One region of the Enterobacter cloacae complex sp. genome, then DNA from elsewhere that is predicted to be linked to it. Evidence: predicted binding sites of a transcription regulator. Region 1 holds the regulator's gene; the other holds the start of a gene.
What was found. Region 1 encodes sigma-54, which starts transcription at its own class of promoters, with help from an activator protein. Its sites were predicted from a motif close to GTTGGCACANNTTTCGCTNT; they were not measured.
Positions count from the first base shown of each region.

Region 2: DBR02_RS00260 (branched-chain amino acid ABC transporter substrate-binding protein) is a predicted target of sigma-54. The motif match lies at 5,857-5,876, and genes of this name have one in related genera.

Region 1 is NZ_LT991957.1:1,538,235-1,546,347, forward strand. It holds gene kdsD (arabinose-5-phosphate isomerase KdsD) at 1-361, shown strand, start outside; gene kdsC (3-deoxy-manno-octulosonate-8-phosphatase KdsC) at 376-942, shown strand; gene lptC (LPS export ABC transporter periplasmic protein LptC) at 939-1,514, shown strand; gene lptA (lipopolysaccharide ABC transporter substrate-binding protein LptA) at 1,483-2,037, shown strand; gene lptB (LPS export ABC transporter ATP-binding protein) at 2,044-2,769, shown strand; gene rpoN (RNA polymerase factor sigma-54) at 2,817-4,250, shown strand; gene hpf (ribosome hibernation promoting factor) at 4,273-4,560, shown strand; gene ptsN (PTS IIA-like nitrogen regulatory protein PtsN) at 4,643-5,134, shown strand; gene rapZ (RNase adapter RapZ) at 5,180-6,034, shown strand; gene npr (PTS phosphocarrier protein NPr) at 6,031-6,303, shown strand; gene mtgA (monofunctional biosynthetic peptidoglycan transglycosylase) at 6,343-7,068, opposite strand; gene elbB (isoprenoid biosynthesis glyoxalase ElbB) at 7,065-7,718, opposite strand; gene arcB (aerobic respiration two-component sensor histidine kinase ArcB) at 7,951-8,113, opposite strand, start outside.
Region 2 is NZ_LT991957.1:48,151-56,263, reverse strand. It holds gene DBR02_RS00290 (LysR substrate-binding domain-containing protein) at 1-84, shown strand, start outside; gene DBR02_RS00285 (hypothetical protein) at 90-560, opposite strand; gene DBR02_RS00280 (ABC transporter ATP-binding protein) at 721-1,437, opposite strand; gene DBR02_RS00275 (ATP-binding cassette domain-containing protein) at 1,434-2,309, opposite strand; gene livM (high-affinity branched-chain amino acid ABC transporter permease LivM) at 2,306-3,580, opposite strand; gene DBR02_RS00265 (ABC transporter permease subunit) at 3,592-4,506, opposite strand; gene DBR02_RS00260 (branched-chain amino acid ABC transporter substrate-binding protein) at 4,575-5,696, opposite strand; gene DBR02_RS00255 (YecA/YgfB family protein) at 6,108-6,776, shown strand; gene tyrP (tyrosine transporter TyrP) at 6,805-8,016, opposite strand.

The DNA.
Region 1 (8,113 bases):
TATGCACACCGGGGATGAAATCCCGCACGTCAGCAAAGAGGCTTCTCTGCGCGACGCGTTGCTGGAAATCACCCGCAAAAACCTGGGCATGACGGTCATCTGTGACGACCTGATGAAGATTCAGGGCATTTTCACCGACGGTGACCTGCGCCGTGTGTTCGATATGGGTGTGGATGTCCGAACGCTGGGCATCGCGGATGTGATGACGCCAGGCGGGATCCGCGTCCGTCCGGGCACGCTGGCGGTCGATGTGCTGAACCTGATGCAGTCCCGTCATATCACCTCAGTGATGGTTGCCGATGGCGACCAACTGCTGGGTGTGGTACATATGCATGATCTGCTGCGCGCAGGCGTAGTGTAATGAAGGATAAGACAATGAGTAATGCGGGTGCATCCCTTGCAACCTGTTATGGCCCGGTGAGCGCCCAGATGATGGCAAAGGCGGAAACTATCCGCCTGCTGATCCTCGATGTAGACGGCGTGCTTTCCGACGGTCTGATTTATATGGGCAATAACGGCGAAGAGCTGAAAGCCTTTAACGTTCGCGACGGTTACGGTATCCGCTGTGCGCTCACGTCCGGTATTGACGTTGCAATCATCACCGGGCGGAAAGCTAAACTGGTAGAAGATCGGTGTGAAACGCTGGGCATTACGCATCTCTATCAGGGACAGTCTGATAAGATGGTAGCCTTCCGGGATTTGCTGGAAAAACTGGCCATTGCGCCAGAGAATGTGGCGTACGTCGGGGATGATTTGATCGACTGGCCAGTGATGGCGGAGGTGGGTCTGAGCATTGCCGTGGCTGACGCACACCCGCTGCTGATCCCGCGTGCTGATTACGTTACCCATATTCACGGTGGCCGCGGTGCCGTGCGTGAAGTCTGCGATCTGCTTCTGCTGGCGCAGGGCAAGCTTGATGAGGCGAAAGGGCAATCGATATGAGTAAAACCAGACGTTGGGTTATCATTCTGCTTTCGCTTGTCGTCCTGATCCTGATTGGCGTGAACCTCGCCGACCGCGATGATACGCAAACGGAAGTGGTCAACACGAGCGACCCGACCTACAAAAGCGATCGCAGCGATACCGTGGTCTATAGCCCGGAAGGCGCACTGAACTATCGCCTGATTGCTCAGCATGTCGAATATTTTTCAGATGACGGTGTTTCGTGGTTTACCCAGCCGGTGCTGACCACCTTTGATACCGACAAAGTGCCGACGTGGTCGATCAAGTCTGACCGGGCAAAACTGACAAATGACCGTATGCTTTATCTGTATGGTCACGTTGAGGTCAACGCCCTGACCGCTGACGCTCAACTGCGCAAAATTACGACCGATAACGCCCAGATCAACCTGGTCACCCAGGATGTCACGTCGCAGGATTTAGTCACCCTGTATGGCACAACATTTAATTCCAGCGGTTTAAGAATGCGCGGGAACTTACGCAGCAAAAACGCCGAGCTGATTGAAAAGGTTAGAACCTCCTATGAAATTCAAAACAAACAAACTCAGCCTTAAAGTTGTTATCGCCAGCGCGCTGCTGGCGGCCAGTCTTCCCGCGCTTGCTGTGACTGGCGACACCGAGCAGCCGATTCATATCGAATCTGATACGCAGTCTCTGGATATGCAGGGTAACGTTGTTACCTTTACCGGCAACGTCGTCGTGACCCAGGGCACCATCAAAATCAATGCCGATAAAGTGGTCGTTACCCGTCCGGGCGGCGAACAGGGCAAAGAGATTATTGATGGTTATGGCAACCCGGCCACGTTCTACCAGATGCAGGACAACGGCAAGCCGGTAAAAGGCCATGCCTCGCATATGCACTACGAACTGGCGAAGGATCTGGTCATCCTGACCGGTAATGCTTACCTGGAACAGCTGGACAGCAACATCAAAGGCGACAAGATCACCTATCTGGTGAAAGAGCAGAAAATGCAGGCCTCCAGCGAAAAAGGTAAACGCGTCACTACCGTGCTCGTGCCTTCGCAGTTGCAGGACAAGAACAACGGTCAGGCTCCGGCACAGAAAAAGAGTAACTAATTCGTTATGGCAACATTAACTGCAAAAAACCTCGCGAAAGCGTACAAGGGCCGCCGCGTCGTCGAAGATGTCAGTCTGACCGTCAACTCCGGCGAAATCGTGGGCTTGCTTGGCCCTAACGGTGCGGGTAAAACCACAACCTTCTACATGGTGGTGGGCATTGTCCCGCGTGACGCTGGCAACATCATCATTGATGATGAAGACATCAGCCTGCTGCCGCTGCATGCCCGCGCGCGTCGTGGCATCGGCTACCTGCCGCAGGAAGCGTCTATCTTCCGCCGCTTAAGCGTGTTCGATAACCTGATGGCCGTGCTCCAGATCCGTGACGATCTGACCAGCGAGCAGCGCACCGACCGCGCGAACGAGCTGATGGAAGAGTTTCATATTGAACATCTTCGCGACAGCCTCGGTCAGGCGCTGTCCGGCGGTGAACGCCGCCGCGTTGAGATTGCGCGCGCGCTGGCAGCAAATCCGAAATTTATCCTGCTGGATGAGCCGTTTGCGGGCGTTGACCCGATTTCGGTTATCGATATCAAACGTATCATTGAGCATCTGCGCGACAGCGGGCTTGGCGTACTGATCACGGACCACAACGTACGCGAAACGCTGGCCGTGTGTGAACGCGCCTACATTGTGAGCCAGGGCCATCTGATTGCCCACGGTACGCCGCAGCAAATCCTCGAAGATGAGCATGTTAAGCGCGTGTACCTTGGGGAAGACTTCAGACTCTGATAGGGTAGAGGTTAAGTCACGCCGAACCGGAGAAAAACGCGCTGAACATGAAGCAAGGTTTGCAATTACGGCTCAGCCAGCAACTGGCCATGACGCCGCAGCTACAACAGGCCATCCGTCTGTTGCAGTTGTCCACGTTAGAACTCCAGCAGGAGCTCCAGCAGGCGCTGGACAGCAATCCGCTGCTGGAGCAAACCGATCTTCATGACGAGGTAGATACCCAGCAAACGCAGGACACGGAAACGCTCGACACCGCCGATGCGCTCGAACAAAAAGAGATGCCGGACGAGCTGCCGCTGGATGCCAGCTGGGATGAAATCTACACCGCAGGAACGCCTTCCGGCACGCGCGCGGACTATCAGGACGACGAACTGCCGGTCTATCAGGGCGAAACCACCCAGTCGCTTCAGGACTACCTGATGTGGCAGGTGGAGCTGACGCCTTTCTCGGATACCGATCGCGCGATTGCCACCTCGATTGTCGATGCCGTTGACGACACGGGCTATTTGACCGTGACGCTGGACGATATTCTGGAAAGCATCGGCGATGACGACATTGAGATGGAAGAGATCGAAGCCGTCCTCAAGCGCGTCCAGCGTTTCGACCCGATTGGCGTCGCCGCGAGAGATCTGCGCGACTGCCTGCTGATCCAGCTTTCGCAGTTTGCCAAAGAGACACCGTGGATTGACGAAGCCCGGCTCATCATCAGCGATCATCTGGATCTGCTGGCGAACCACGATTTCCGCACCCTGATGCGCGTCACGCGTCTCAAAGAAGAGGTGCTGAAGGAAGCGGTGAATCTGATCCAGTCACTCGATCCGCGTCCGGGACAGTCGATCCAGACCAGCGAACCGGAATATGTCATTCCTGATGTGCTGGTGAGAAAGCACAACGGCCGCTGGGTCGTTGAACTGAACGCCGACAGCCTTCCTCGCCTGCAAATCAACCAGCAATATGCCTCCATGTGCACCAGCGCACGTAACGACGCCGATAATCAATACATTCGCAGCAACCTTCAGGAAGCACGATGGTTGATTAAGAGCCTGGAGAGCCGAAATGACACGCTGCTGCGCGTCAGCCGCTGTATTGTCGAACAGCAGCAGGCGTTCTTTGAACAGGGCGAAGAGTTTATGAAACCGATGGTGCTGGCAGACATCGCCCAGGCCGTCGAGATGCATGAATCAACCATTTCCCGCGTGACTACGCAGAAGTACCTGCACAGTCCGCGCGGTATTTTTGAGCTTAAGTATTTCTTCTCCAGCCACGTGAACACTGAAGGCGGCGGCGAAGCCTCGTCAACGGCCATTCGCGCACTGGTGAAGAAGTTGATCGCCGCGGAGAACCCCGCGAAGCCACTCAGTGACAGTAAGTTAACCACCATGCTGTCCGATCAGGGTATTATGGTGGCACGCCGTACTGTTGCGAAGTATCGAGAGTCTTTATCCATTCCGCCGTCTAACCAGCGTAAACAACTGGTTTGACACAACCGATAAGGAAGACACTATGCAGCTCAATATCACCGGACATAACGTCGAGATTACTGAGGCCTTACGCGATTTTGTGAACACTAAGTTCGCAAAACTTGAGCAGTATTTCGAAAGGATCAATCAGGTCTATGTTGTGTTGAAAGTGGAGAAAGTGACGCATATCTCGGATGCGACTCTGCACGTCAACGGAGGGGAACTCCATGCCAGTGCGGAAGGGCAAGACATGTACGCGGCTATCGACGGCTTGATTGATAAGCTTGCGAGACAGCTCAATAAACATAAAGATAAACTGAAACAACACTAATTGTCCGGGCAGTTAACGGGTGCAGGACGGCCTGTTGTGAGACACAACAGGCCATTTGTACGGTTAGCGCTTAGGTGAAATTATGATAAACAACGATTCCGCTCTACAACTGAGCAATGTCCTTAACCAGGATTGTACCCGCAGTGGCGTTCACTGCCAGAGCAAAAAACGTGCGCTGGAAATTATCAGTGAACTGGCCGCAAAACAGCTGGGTCTGCCGCCGCAGATCGTGTTTGAAGCCATTCTGACCCGTGAAAAAATGGGCAGTACCGGCATCGGCAACGGCATTGCGATCCCGCATGGCAAGCTGGAAGAAGATACGCTGCGTGCCGTGGGGGTGTTTGTGCAACTGGAAACGCCTATCGCTTTTGACGCCATCGATAACCAGCCTGTGGATCTGCTCTTTGCGCTGCTGGTGCCTGCCGATCAGACCAAAACCCATCTGCACACGCTGTCGCTGGTGGCCAAACGTCTGGCGGACAAAACCATTTGTCGTCGACTGCGCTCAGCCCAAAGTGATGAAGAGCTTTATCAAATTATCACTGAAGCAGAAGGCAATCAGGATGAGGCATAATCGGGAGAAGGCCTTCAGAACGGCTGCCCTGAGGAGAAACGGAACATGGTGCTGATGATCGTCAGCGGTCGTTCGGGGTCCGGGAAATCCGTGGCCCTGCGCGCGCTGGAAGACATGGGATTTTACTGTGTAGATAACCTGCCGGTAGTGTTGTTACCCGATCTGGCGCGGACGCTTGCGGACCGGCAAATCTCTGCCGCCGTCAGTATTGACGTGCGCAACATGCCGGAATCGCCGGAAATCTTCGAGCAGGCAATGAACAATCTGCCGGAGTGTTTTTCACCGCAGCTCTTGTTCCTTGACGCTGACCGCAACACGCTGATCCGCCGCTACAGCGATACCCGTCGTTTGCATCCGCTCTCCAGTAAAAATCTGTCGCTGGAAAGCGCCATTGATAAAGAAAGCGATCTGCTTGAGCCGCTGCGTTCCCGCGCCGACCTGATTGTCGACACCTCTGAAATGTCCGTCCACGAACTGGCGGAAATGCTGCGTACTCGCTTGCTCGGCAAGCGCGAGCGCGAACTGACGATGGTGTTTGAATCCTTCGGCTTTAAGCACGGCATTCCTATCGATGCGGATTACGTTTTTGATGTGCGTTTCCTGCCGAACCCACACTGGGATCCGAAACTGCGTCCGATGACCGGTCTGGATAAGCCCGTGGCGGCGTTCCTTGACCGACACACAGAAGTACATAATTTTATCTACCAGACGCGAAGCTACCTTGAGCTATGGTTACCTATGCTGGAAACAAACAATCGCAGCTACCTGACGGTGGCGATTGGCTGTACCGGCGGTAAACATCGTTCGGTCTACATTGCCGAACAGCTGGCCGATTACTTCCGCTCACGCGGGAAGAACGTTCAGTCCCGTCATCGCACGCTGGAAAAACGTAAAACATGACCGTAAAACAGACCGTCGAAATCACCAACAAGCTGGGCATGCATGCGCGCCCGGCGATGAAGCTGTTTGAACTGATGCAGGGTTTTGATGCTGAGGTGCTGCTGCGCAACGACGAGGGAACCGAGGCAGAAGCCAACAGCGTGATTGCGCTGCTGATGCTGGATTCTGCCAAAGGACGCCAGATTGAAGTCGAAGCGACCGGCCCGCAGGAAGAAGAAGCGCTGGCCGCGGTGATTGCCCTGTTTAATGCCGGGTTTGACGAAGACTAACGTTCGCTACGTCGGCGGGTGGCGCAACGCTTACCCGCCCTACATAAGATGATTTCGCTCCATAAACCCTTCCCCACCCAGCTGACGCATCTGGCGCATGATCCACGCCTGGCGGCTTCGCACGTAGCCTGACGGCGCGCTGGCCTTGAAACGCAGAGGGTTCGGCAGCACGGCGGCAAGCAGCGCCGCTTCGGACATACTCAGCCTGCTGGCGTGCTTGCCGAAATAACGTTGCGATGCCGCTTCGACGCCAAACACGCCGTCACCAAACTCCGCGATATTCAGATAGACGGTCAGAATGCGTTTTTTGCTCCACACCGTCTCGACGCCCAGCGTCAGCCCGGCCTCCAGACCTTTCCTCACCCAGCTGCGACCGTCCCATAAGAACAGATTTTTTACCGTCTGCTGAGACAGCGTCGACGCGCCGCGCACGCGGTTTTCATGACGCTCATTATGATCCAGCGCCTTCTCGATAGCCGCCACGTCAAAACCCCAGTGTTCGGGGAATTTCTGATCTTCTGCCGCAATGACCGCCAGCCCCATCCACGGGGAAATGTCATCCATGCCGACCCAGTCTGAGTGGGCAACGTAGCCGAAATCACCTGAGAGCCAGGCGCTAATCTGCCGCTCTGCCATCACGGCGGAGAACGGGACGGGCAGGATGCTGAACAGCGCAATGCCTCCGCCCCAGAAAACGGCCAGGACCAGCACAATACGCAGCAGGATCCGTTTTAACCACCCGCCTGGGGATAATTTACGACTCATTCGGTAAGAACCAGCACTCTGTCCACCAGCTTTTCAATGCCGGCGGCAGCCTCAGCGATGTTCTGCGCCAGCATGTACGCCGGCGTGGTGATGATTTTGTTGTCCTCATCCACCACAATGTCGTCGACCGGGCATGGCACGTGCTCGCCGCCCATATCCTCGATAATTTCAGCGGTATCAATGTCGGTTCCGATCGTGAGCCGCAGCGGGAAATCAAAAATTTTCGGCAGCATGGCTGGCGCAATGCAGATAAAGCCCTGCGGCTTACCCGCCGCATGCATCGCCAGCGATAGCGCTTTTAAGTCGGGATCGACCTGACACGCCGCCCCATCAGTGGCAAACGTGCTCAGGTTTTTCGCCGCGCCAAAGCCGCCCGGTACGATGAGCGCATCAAGTTCAGCGGCATCGGCCTGTGCCAGCGGATGAATATCGCCACGCACAATACGTGCCGCTTCAATCAGCACGTTACGGCTTTCTGCCATTGGCTCGCCGGTAAGATGATTCATTACGTCTGCTTGAGTTTTATCCGGCGCGAAGCAGATAACGTCTGCCCCCTGGCGCGATAATGCCAGCAGCGTTAATACGGCTTCATGTATCTCTGAACCATCGTAAACGCCACATCCGCTCAGCACGACACCCACTTTCTTCATTCTGACGATCCTTCTAAGCAACTCGCCGAAGCACATTAAAAATTCTGATTAAAACGCTATGCTTCACACATTTCACTGATTCATGTAACAAACTGTTTAAGATTTGCTATCTTATCTGCGTGCGGCCTCAATTTTCAGGCGGCGTCCATGCGAAAACAACCCATAAAAATCAGGCGCAGCCACGATTTCCCTGGTGTTGGCGCAGTATTCGCGCACCCCGGTATAGCCGGGGTCATTTTTTTCTGGATTCCACCCAGGCTTTCAGCACCGCCACATCGTTCTGCCACTCCTGCTTCATCTCTTCAACCCAGTCACCCACGTTATCTTCCCACGCAGGTAAATCAGGCGACTGAATCTGTTGGCCCAGCTGCTGGAGATGGCGTAACCCGACGGAG
Region 2 (8,113 bases), 1.5 Mb from region 1:
CTGGCCTGGCTGCAAAGCCATACCCCGGTCGTTCCGGCTCTGGATATTCTTTATCTGGAATACGATGAAAGCCGGGTGTATTAATACCCTTATGAGTAAGAGATATTTGCCATCTTTTTATAGCGTTCTGGCAAAGCGCTGTTTAGGCTGAGCACCTTATCCAGAATATAAAAAGCAGGGGTATTTTTTTGCTGCTCGGCCTCGATGATTGCGGCGCGTAATATCGTGGCCGCAGACGTAATCTTGTGAAAATATGCCTCGGACTCGGGCGTCTGAAATTCACCCGACGTGGCGTAACGCACGTGCGGCCAGCCGGAGAAGTCGAGCAGCGGAAGGGGCTTTCCTGCTTCAGGATGACAGGCTGAAATCAGCGCAGCCGCTTGTTTAGGGTCGCGATGGGCAACGGACAGCATGTACACGCGCTGCGAAAACGGTGTCAGAGCCTCTGAGTGATGTTTCGTCGCCATAAGCATGGCCATAAAATCCTGTAAATCATTGGCTGAATCGGTGTCAGGTGGTAATACAGTTTTCATTAACTGATATAACGCATCAAGTGTCATGTTTGCCCCGGATCCTCTTATCATTATTATTCAGTTTGCCGCTGAACGTTTATCGGCCCACGCAAAGGCGGGTCGTGAGGATGATATTTGAATACGGTCGCATCAGAAAAACGATTAATAATGGAAATCACTGTGAGTTTTTCTCACTATAGCCCTGGCTTCACACGCCACCCAGATACGCCTTCCTCACCTCCGGATCCCTCAGCAGCGCCTCGCCGCTGCCGCTTAACCGAATCTGCCCGTTAACCATCACATAGCCGCGATCGGACAACTTCAGGGCATGGTGCGCGTTCTGCTCTACCAGAAAAATCGTCATTCCGTTACGGGCCAGCTCGCGCAGCGTCTGGAAGATCTGTTTAACCATGATGGGCGCAAGGCCGAGACTGGGTTCATCCAGCAGCAGAAGTTTGGGGCGGCTCATCAACGCCCGGGCGATAGCCAGCATCTGCTGTTCGCCGCCGGAGAGCGTCATCGCCCGCTGGTTGCGTCGCTCCCTAAGGCGGGGAAACAGGTCAAACATGCTTTGCAGATCTGCCGCCGCATGGTGATTGCCGATGGGGATTGTTCCCATCAGCAGGTTCTCTTCTACAGACATATCCGGGAAAATGCGCCGCCCCTCAGGGGCCTGCGCGATGCCGCCGGTGGCCACGTAGTGGGTGGATTTTTGGCTGATATCCTCCCCGCAAAAGAGGATCTGCCCATTGCGGATCCGGGGCTGGCCAAAAACAGACATCAGTAATGTGGATTTCCCCGCGCCGTTAGCGCCAATCAGGGCCACGGTTTCCCCTTTATTCACCTCCAGCGAAACCTGCTTCAACGCCTGGATCGCCCCGTAGAACACGTCCACATCATGAAACTGAAGCATCGGTTCGCTCACAGATTTACCTCGCTTTCGTCGGTGCCCAGGTACGCGGCAATCACCTTTTCGTTGTGCTGGATCTCGGCGGGTTTACCTCTGGCAATAACGTCGCCGTGATCGAGCACAATAATGTCGTCCGAAATGTCCATCACCATCCCCATATCATGCTCAATCAGCAATACCGTGATGTCGTGGTGGTCGCGCAGGAACCGAATGATATCGCTCAGCTTGTGCGTCTCCACCGGGTTCAGGCCGGCAGCGGGTTCATCAAGACAAATCATCTCCGGGCCGGTACACATGGCACGGGCGATTTCGAGGCGTCGCTGCTGGCCATAGGACATTTCACCGGCCAGACGGTTCGCGCAATCCACCAGATCCACCACCTCCAGCCAGTAAAACGCCCGGTCCAGCGCATCGTTCTCTGCCCGACGATACGCAGGGGTGTTGAGTACCCCCGCCAGCAGGTTACGGTTGACGCGCATATGCTGTGCCACCAGCAGGTTTTCCACCACCGACATCTCGCGGAACAGGCGGATGTTCTGAAACGTGCGCGCAAGACCCGCGCGGTTTACCAGATGCGTGCCGCCAAACATCTTATAGAACAGGCGTTGACCAAGCTGCGCCGGGTTGAGCCAGTCGCCGGGCTGGAATTTCTGCCCGAGCACCTGAATGACGTTGGTGGTTTTATGCCGGGCATTGAACAGAATGTTGCCGCCGGAGGCCCGGTAGAAGCCGGTCAGGCAGTTAAAGACGGTCGTTTTTCCCGCGCCGTTAGGGCCAATCAGGGCGGTAATTGATCCGCGCTGCACCTCAAGATTGACGTCATTCAGGGCCTTGATCCCGCCGAAATGCATCATTAGATGTTCTACGCGCAAAATCGTTGCGTTCATGGCGCCACTCCTTTCCGTACGGCAAATCCGCTGCGGTTAATGCGGATCAGACCGCGAGGACGCCAGATCATCATCACCACCATCAGCATGCCAAAGAGCAACACGCGGTATTCCGCAAAGCTGCGCAGCAGCTCAGGCGTGACGGTCAGCACAAAGGCGGCCAGCACAACGCCCACGGTAGAACCCATCCCGCCCAGAACCACGATCGCGAGGATCAGGGCCGATTCAAAAAAGGTGAAAGAGGTGGGGTTAACGAATCCCTGATAGGTGGCAAAAAACACCCCGGCAATACCTGCCGTTGATGCGCCCAGGGTGAAGGCAGAAAGTTTGACCAGAACGTGGTTAAGCCCCATGGAACGGCAGGCAATCTCGTCCTCACGGAGCGCTTCCCACGCCCGGCCAATGGGCATTCGGGTCAGCCGGTGTTTAATGTACAGCACCAGCATGACCACCAGAAAAAGCACCGCATAGATGAAGATAAATTTCATGTTGGGGTTATAGGTCAGGCCGAAAAACTCGTGGAAGGGTATGCCGCCTTCTTTGGCGCGTCGGCCAAACTCCAGGCCAAAAAAGGTCGGGGCAGGGGCCGAAACGCCGTTTGGCCCACCGGTGAAGGTGAGCCAGTTGTTCAGCACCAGGCGGATGATCTCGCCAAACCCGAGCGTGACGATGGCGAGATAATCCCCGTGCATGCGCAGCACCGGAAAGCCGAGCAGGGCACCCGCGCCTGCGGCCATCAGCGCCGCCAGCGGCAGCATGCTCCAGAACCCGAGGCCCAGATACTGATACCCGAGCGCCAGGCCATAGGCGCCAATGGCGTAAAAGGCGACGTAACCCAGATCCAGCAAACCCGCGAGCCCGACGACGATGTTCAGCCCAAGGCCGAGCAGAACGTAGATCAGCCCGAGAATAGCGACCGTCAGCACGTATTTGGTGGCAACAAACGGGAAACAGATCGCCAGCGCGATAATCAGCGGAAGGATCCAGCGCAGGCGGCTTTTATATTCCGGTGGCCGGACATATACCCCCGCATTGTCGGATTCAAACCGCGCCTGTAAACGCTTTCCGGCCGACGTACCCGTGAAGGCGCTCAGCAAAAAGCGTCCCAGCATCACGGTGCCAACAATCCACGCCAGACGCTGGCCGTCAAAGTTAAAGCTGTAACCATCCAGTATGACGCCCGCAATCGGGCCGAAAATAATCAGGGCGATCATTCCGGAAAAAATTGCGTCCAGAATGTAGCGCTTCAGGGAAAAGCCGTCAGAGGTCATTGCGTTGTTCCTTACACTTTAGCCACGACAGGGCGGCCTAACAGCCCCTGAGGACGGAAGATCAGAATTAAGACCAGCAAACCAAACGAGAACACGTCTTTATAATCTGAGTTCACCATCCCGGAGAATTGTGCTTCTGCGACGCCCAGAATCAGCCCGCCGAGCATCGCCCCGGGCAGAGAGCCGATGCCGCCCAGCACCGCCGCCGTAAAGGCCTTAATGCCGATAACGAACCCGACGTAAAAATCAAAGGTGCCGTAATTCATGGTGATCAGCACGCCCGCCAGCCCGGCCATGGCTGCGCCGATAACAAACACCAGCGAAATAATTCTGTCGGTATTGATGCCCAGAATAGAGGCCATTTTGCGATCCTGCTGCACCGCACGACACATCCGCCCCAGGCGGGTACGGTTGATGATCCAGGTCAGCACCAGCATGCCCGCGAACGAGGCGATGAGAATAAAGACTTTGGTATAGGTTATCTGGACAAACCCTTCGCCCAGGTGGAAACGCAGCACGCCATCCAGCAGGGTCGGCACGCCCTGCTGACGCGGACCCTGACTGAGCTGGGCGTAGTTTTGCAGTATCAGCGACATCCCGATAGCTGAAATCAGCGGCGCCAGACGCGTCGAATTGCGTAGCGGCTTATAGGCGATGCGCTCGATCGTCCAGCCGTAAACCCCGGTGACCACGATGGTGAAAACCAGCGTTCCCAGGATCAGCAGCGGAAAGGACTGAAGTCCAAAAAACGCCAGCAGGGCCAGGCCAATGGCCGAGAGATAGGCGGAAATCATATACACTTCGCCGTGGGCGAAATTAATCATACCGATGATGCCGTACACCATGGTATAGCCGATGGCGATAAGGCCGTAGACCGAACCCAGCGTTAAGCCATTAATTAACTGCTGTAGGAAGAATGTACTCATTGTCGCGTACCTGAATAAAGGGTTACGCCGACAGGCAGACCTGCCGGCGCAGAGCAGATTCCGTCCCGTTATGGCACTTCTTTATATTTGCCTTTGTCGTCCCACTGGTAGACCACGTAGTCAGACACCTTGAGGTCACCTTTGCTGTCCCAGGCTTTTTGACCCATGACCGTGTCGACAGGGTTGGCCTTCAGCCACTCGCTGGCTTTCGCCGAATCCGTGCCTTTTGTGGCCTTGAAAGCCGCCGCGATAGCCTGCACGGAAGCGTAGGCGTAGAGGGTATAGCCTTCTGGTTCAAATTTACCGGCGCGGAATTTATCAATCACGGCTTTTCCGTCGGGGATCATGCGCGGATCTTTACCGAACGTCATGTAAATACCGTTGGTGTATTGCGCTCCGCCGGCAGCGGTGACCATCTCTTCATTGACGATGCAGTCCCCCGAGAAGAACTTCGCCTGCACGCCTTGCTCACGCATCTGGCGAACCAGCGGGCCCGCTTCCGGATGGCAGCCCCCGAAGAACACCACGTCCGGTTTTTGTGCGCCAATCTTGGTCACCAGGGCGTTAAAATCTTTTTCCCCGCGCGATAATCCTTCGTACATCACATCCTTAACGCCGCGTTTCGCCAGTGCCGCCTTAGTGGCGTCCGCCAGCCCCTGACCGTAAGTGTCCTTATCGTGGATGATGACCACCCGTTTGGCCTTCAGCTTATCAAGAATAAAATCGCTGGCGACCTGGCCCTGCTGGTCGTCACGACCGCACATGCGGAACACATCGCTCATGCCGCGCTCGGTAATCAGCGGGTTCGTTGAGCCGGGAGTGATGGAGAGGATCCCGGCATCGCTATACACCTCGGAGGCGGGCATGGTCGACGAGGAGCAGAAGTGGCCGACGACCGCTTTCACCTTATCCTGATCGACTAAGCGGTTGGCGACGGCAACGGCCTGTTTGGGCTCGCAGGCGTCATCGCCCTGAACCAGTTTGATTTTCTCACCGTTGATCCCGCCTGCGGCGTTAATGTCTTCCGCCGCCTGCGTAGCGCCATGCCAGTATTGATCGCCGTAGGTTGCGTTCGGGCCGGTGAACGGCCCGGCCACGCCGATGACGATATCGGCCTGCGCGGAAAAGGCCGTTACCAGACAGCCGGCCAGCACCAGGGAGAGGGGAGTTTTGGTAAATTTCAGCGACATTATTATGTTCCTTAGCAAAGAGGTTTTTGCACCAGGTATAAACCCGAACGCCTGATGGCATTGTTAATCCAAAAACAAGAGCGAGAACAAAATGCACTTTAGAAGCAATCTTCTGCTTAATACGGCGAGGATCCCACGCACCGTGAAGCGCGCAGAACATTAAGCAAAAAGGTTGCCAGAATGGTTAATCCCTTGACCGGGGCACAACATGTTGAGTATAGAGTGCCGTTTTACGCCCCTTTGCGGGATAAGATGAATTTTCAGCGGAGATCACATCTCCTTAACAACAAAGCCCATAAGTTGTGCAATGGTCACGATTTGCACGTTTTTGCAGCAGCAAAGACCTCAACTTCAGATAGGCACGGGCGGCGATATATGTCAGGATCGTTTTTTTTATCAGGAGTATCCGCAATGGCTGAAGGCCCATTAAATGAAAGCGAGATGGCGTGGCTGGAAGAGACGTTAATGTCTTACGGTCACGACGATGCATCCGTGATTGACGTGTCCGAACTGGACGGCATGCTTACCGCAGTACTTTCCGGTCCCGTTGTGGTGGAGCCCGACACCTGGCTGGTGGCGGTCTGGGGTGGTGAGAAGTATATTCCGCGCTGGAAAAACGATCGTGAGATGAACCGGTTTATCGATCTTTGCTTTAAGCACATGAACGATATTGCCGAGCGTCTGAGCGAATACCCGGATCAGTTTGAACCGCTGTTTGGCTATAACGATGTTGACGGTCAGAGCTACACCGTGGTGGAAGAGTGGTGCTATGGCTACATGCGCGGCGTGGCGCTGACGGACTGGTCATCCCTGCCGGAAGCGCTGGAAGCGGATCTGGCGGTGATTGCCCTGCACGGCACAGAAGAGAACAGCGAGAAGCTGGATGCACTGACCGAAGAGAAGTATATGGCCAGCATCGAGAGCATTCAGCCTGCGGCGCTGCGTTTGTATAACTACTGGGTCGCTAACCCGCAGCAGCCGGAAGCGAAAAAGCCAATAATCAACGGGGCGAAAGTGGGGCGTAACGACCCGTGCCCGTGCGGCAGCGGGAAGAAGTTTAAAAGCTGCTGCCTGCACTGAAAAAAGGGGCTATTCATAGCCCCTTTTTTTACCCCACTTCCGGCAGCATTCCCGCTGCAATCAGCACCTGCACCAGAATAATCACCACCCCGCAACCAAACACCGCGCACAGCATTGGCGTACCGCCCGCCACGCGATACCCCTGCTGCGGATGCTGCTGGCGGCTCTTCCACGCCAGCAGGGAAGGCAACAGCAGGGCCAGAACCGATAACGCCACGCCGGCATACCCCAGCGCCATCACAAACCCGCGCGGGTAAAAGAGCGCGAAGGCCAGCGGCGGCAGGAAGGTCATCGCCCCCGTCTGTAAGCGTCCGGCAACGCTATTGCGACGCTGGAGCAGATCCGCCATATAGTCAAACAGGCCAAGCGCCACGCCGAGGAATGAGGTTGCCAGCGCCAGGTCTGCAAACAGATGTACCGCCAGCTCTACGTGTGAAGAGGCCACCACGTTACGCAGGGCAACCAGGAAACCATTCAGACCAGAATGCTCTGCCATCAGGCCAATAAAAGTGGTGGAATCGATGCTGCCCAGCGTCACCAGCTGCCAGAACAGATAGGCAATCAGCGGAATGGCGCTGCCGATGACAAAGACGCGGCGCAGCTTGCGTGTGTCGCCGTTCATATAGCTCACGATGCTTGGCACGCTGCCGTGAAAACCGAACGAGGTAAAAATCACCGGGATGGCCGAAAGCGCCAGGCCTTTTTCCAGCGGCATCGTCAGCAGGTTGATCTTATGAACGTGCGGGGCCAGCAGCACCAGCATCACAACAAGGAAGAGAATTTTGGCGCTGAATAAAAAGCGGTTAAACAGATCGACCAGCGACGTGCCCGCGCAAACCACGCCGCCACCGATTAGCGCAAAGACAATGGCGCCTGTTTCCGGTGAAACCGACGCCCCGAAGCCGTCATTGATACTTGACGCTATCAGTTCCCCGGCGCCGCTGATGTAAGCGGCAGTCAGCGCGTACATCAGGAACATCATGCTAAAACCGGTGATCCACTGCCCGTAGCGTCCAAGATAGCGTGCCGCCAGGGAGCCTAAGCCGGTGTCGGCAGGGACGTGCTGATAAACCTCCAGCAACAGGAGCGCGGTGTAACACATCAGGGCCCACAATCCGCCCAGTAACAGTACGGTCACGCCAAATCCGACGCCGGCAGCCGCCAGCGGCATAGCCAACATTCCTGCGCCAATTGTCGTTCCGGCGACGATAAAAATACTTCCCAGAGTTCTGTTTTTCACGCTTTCCTCTACAACCCTTCCATACCGCGACTCATTCTGCGGCGCAGAGTAAGGGAAAAGCCCCATCTCGTCAAATCGCCGTTACATAGGGTGTAAT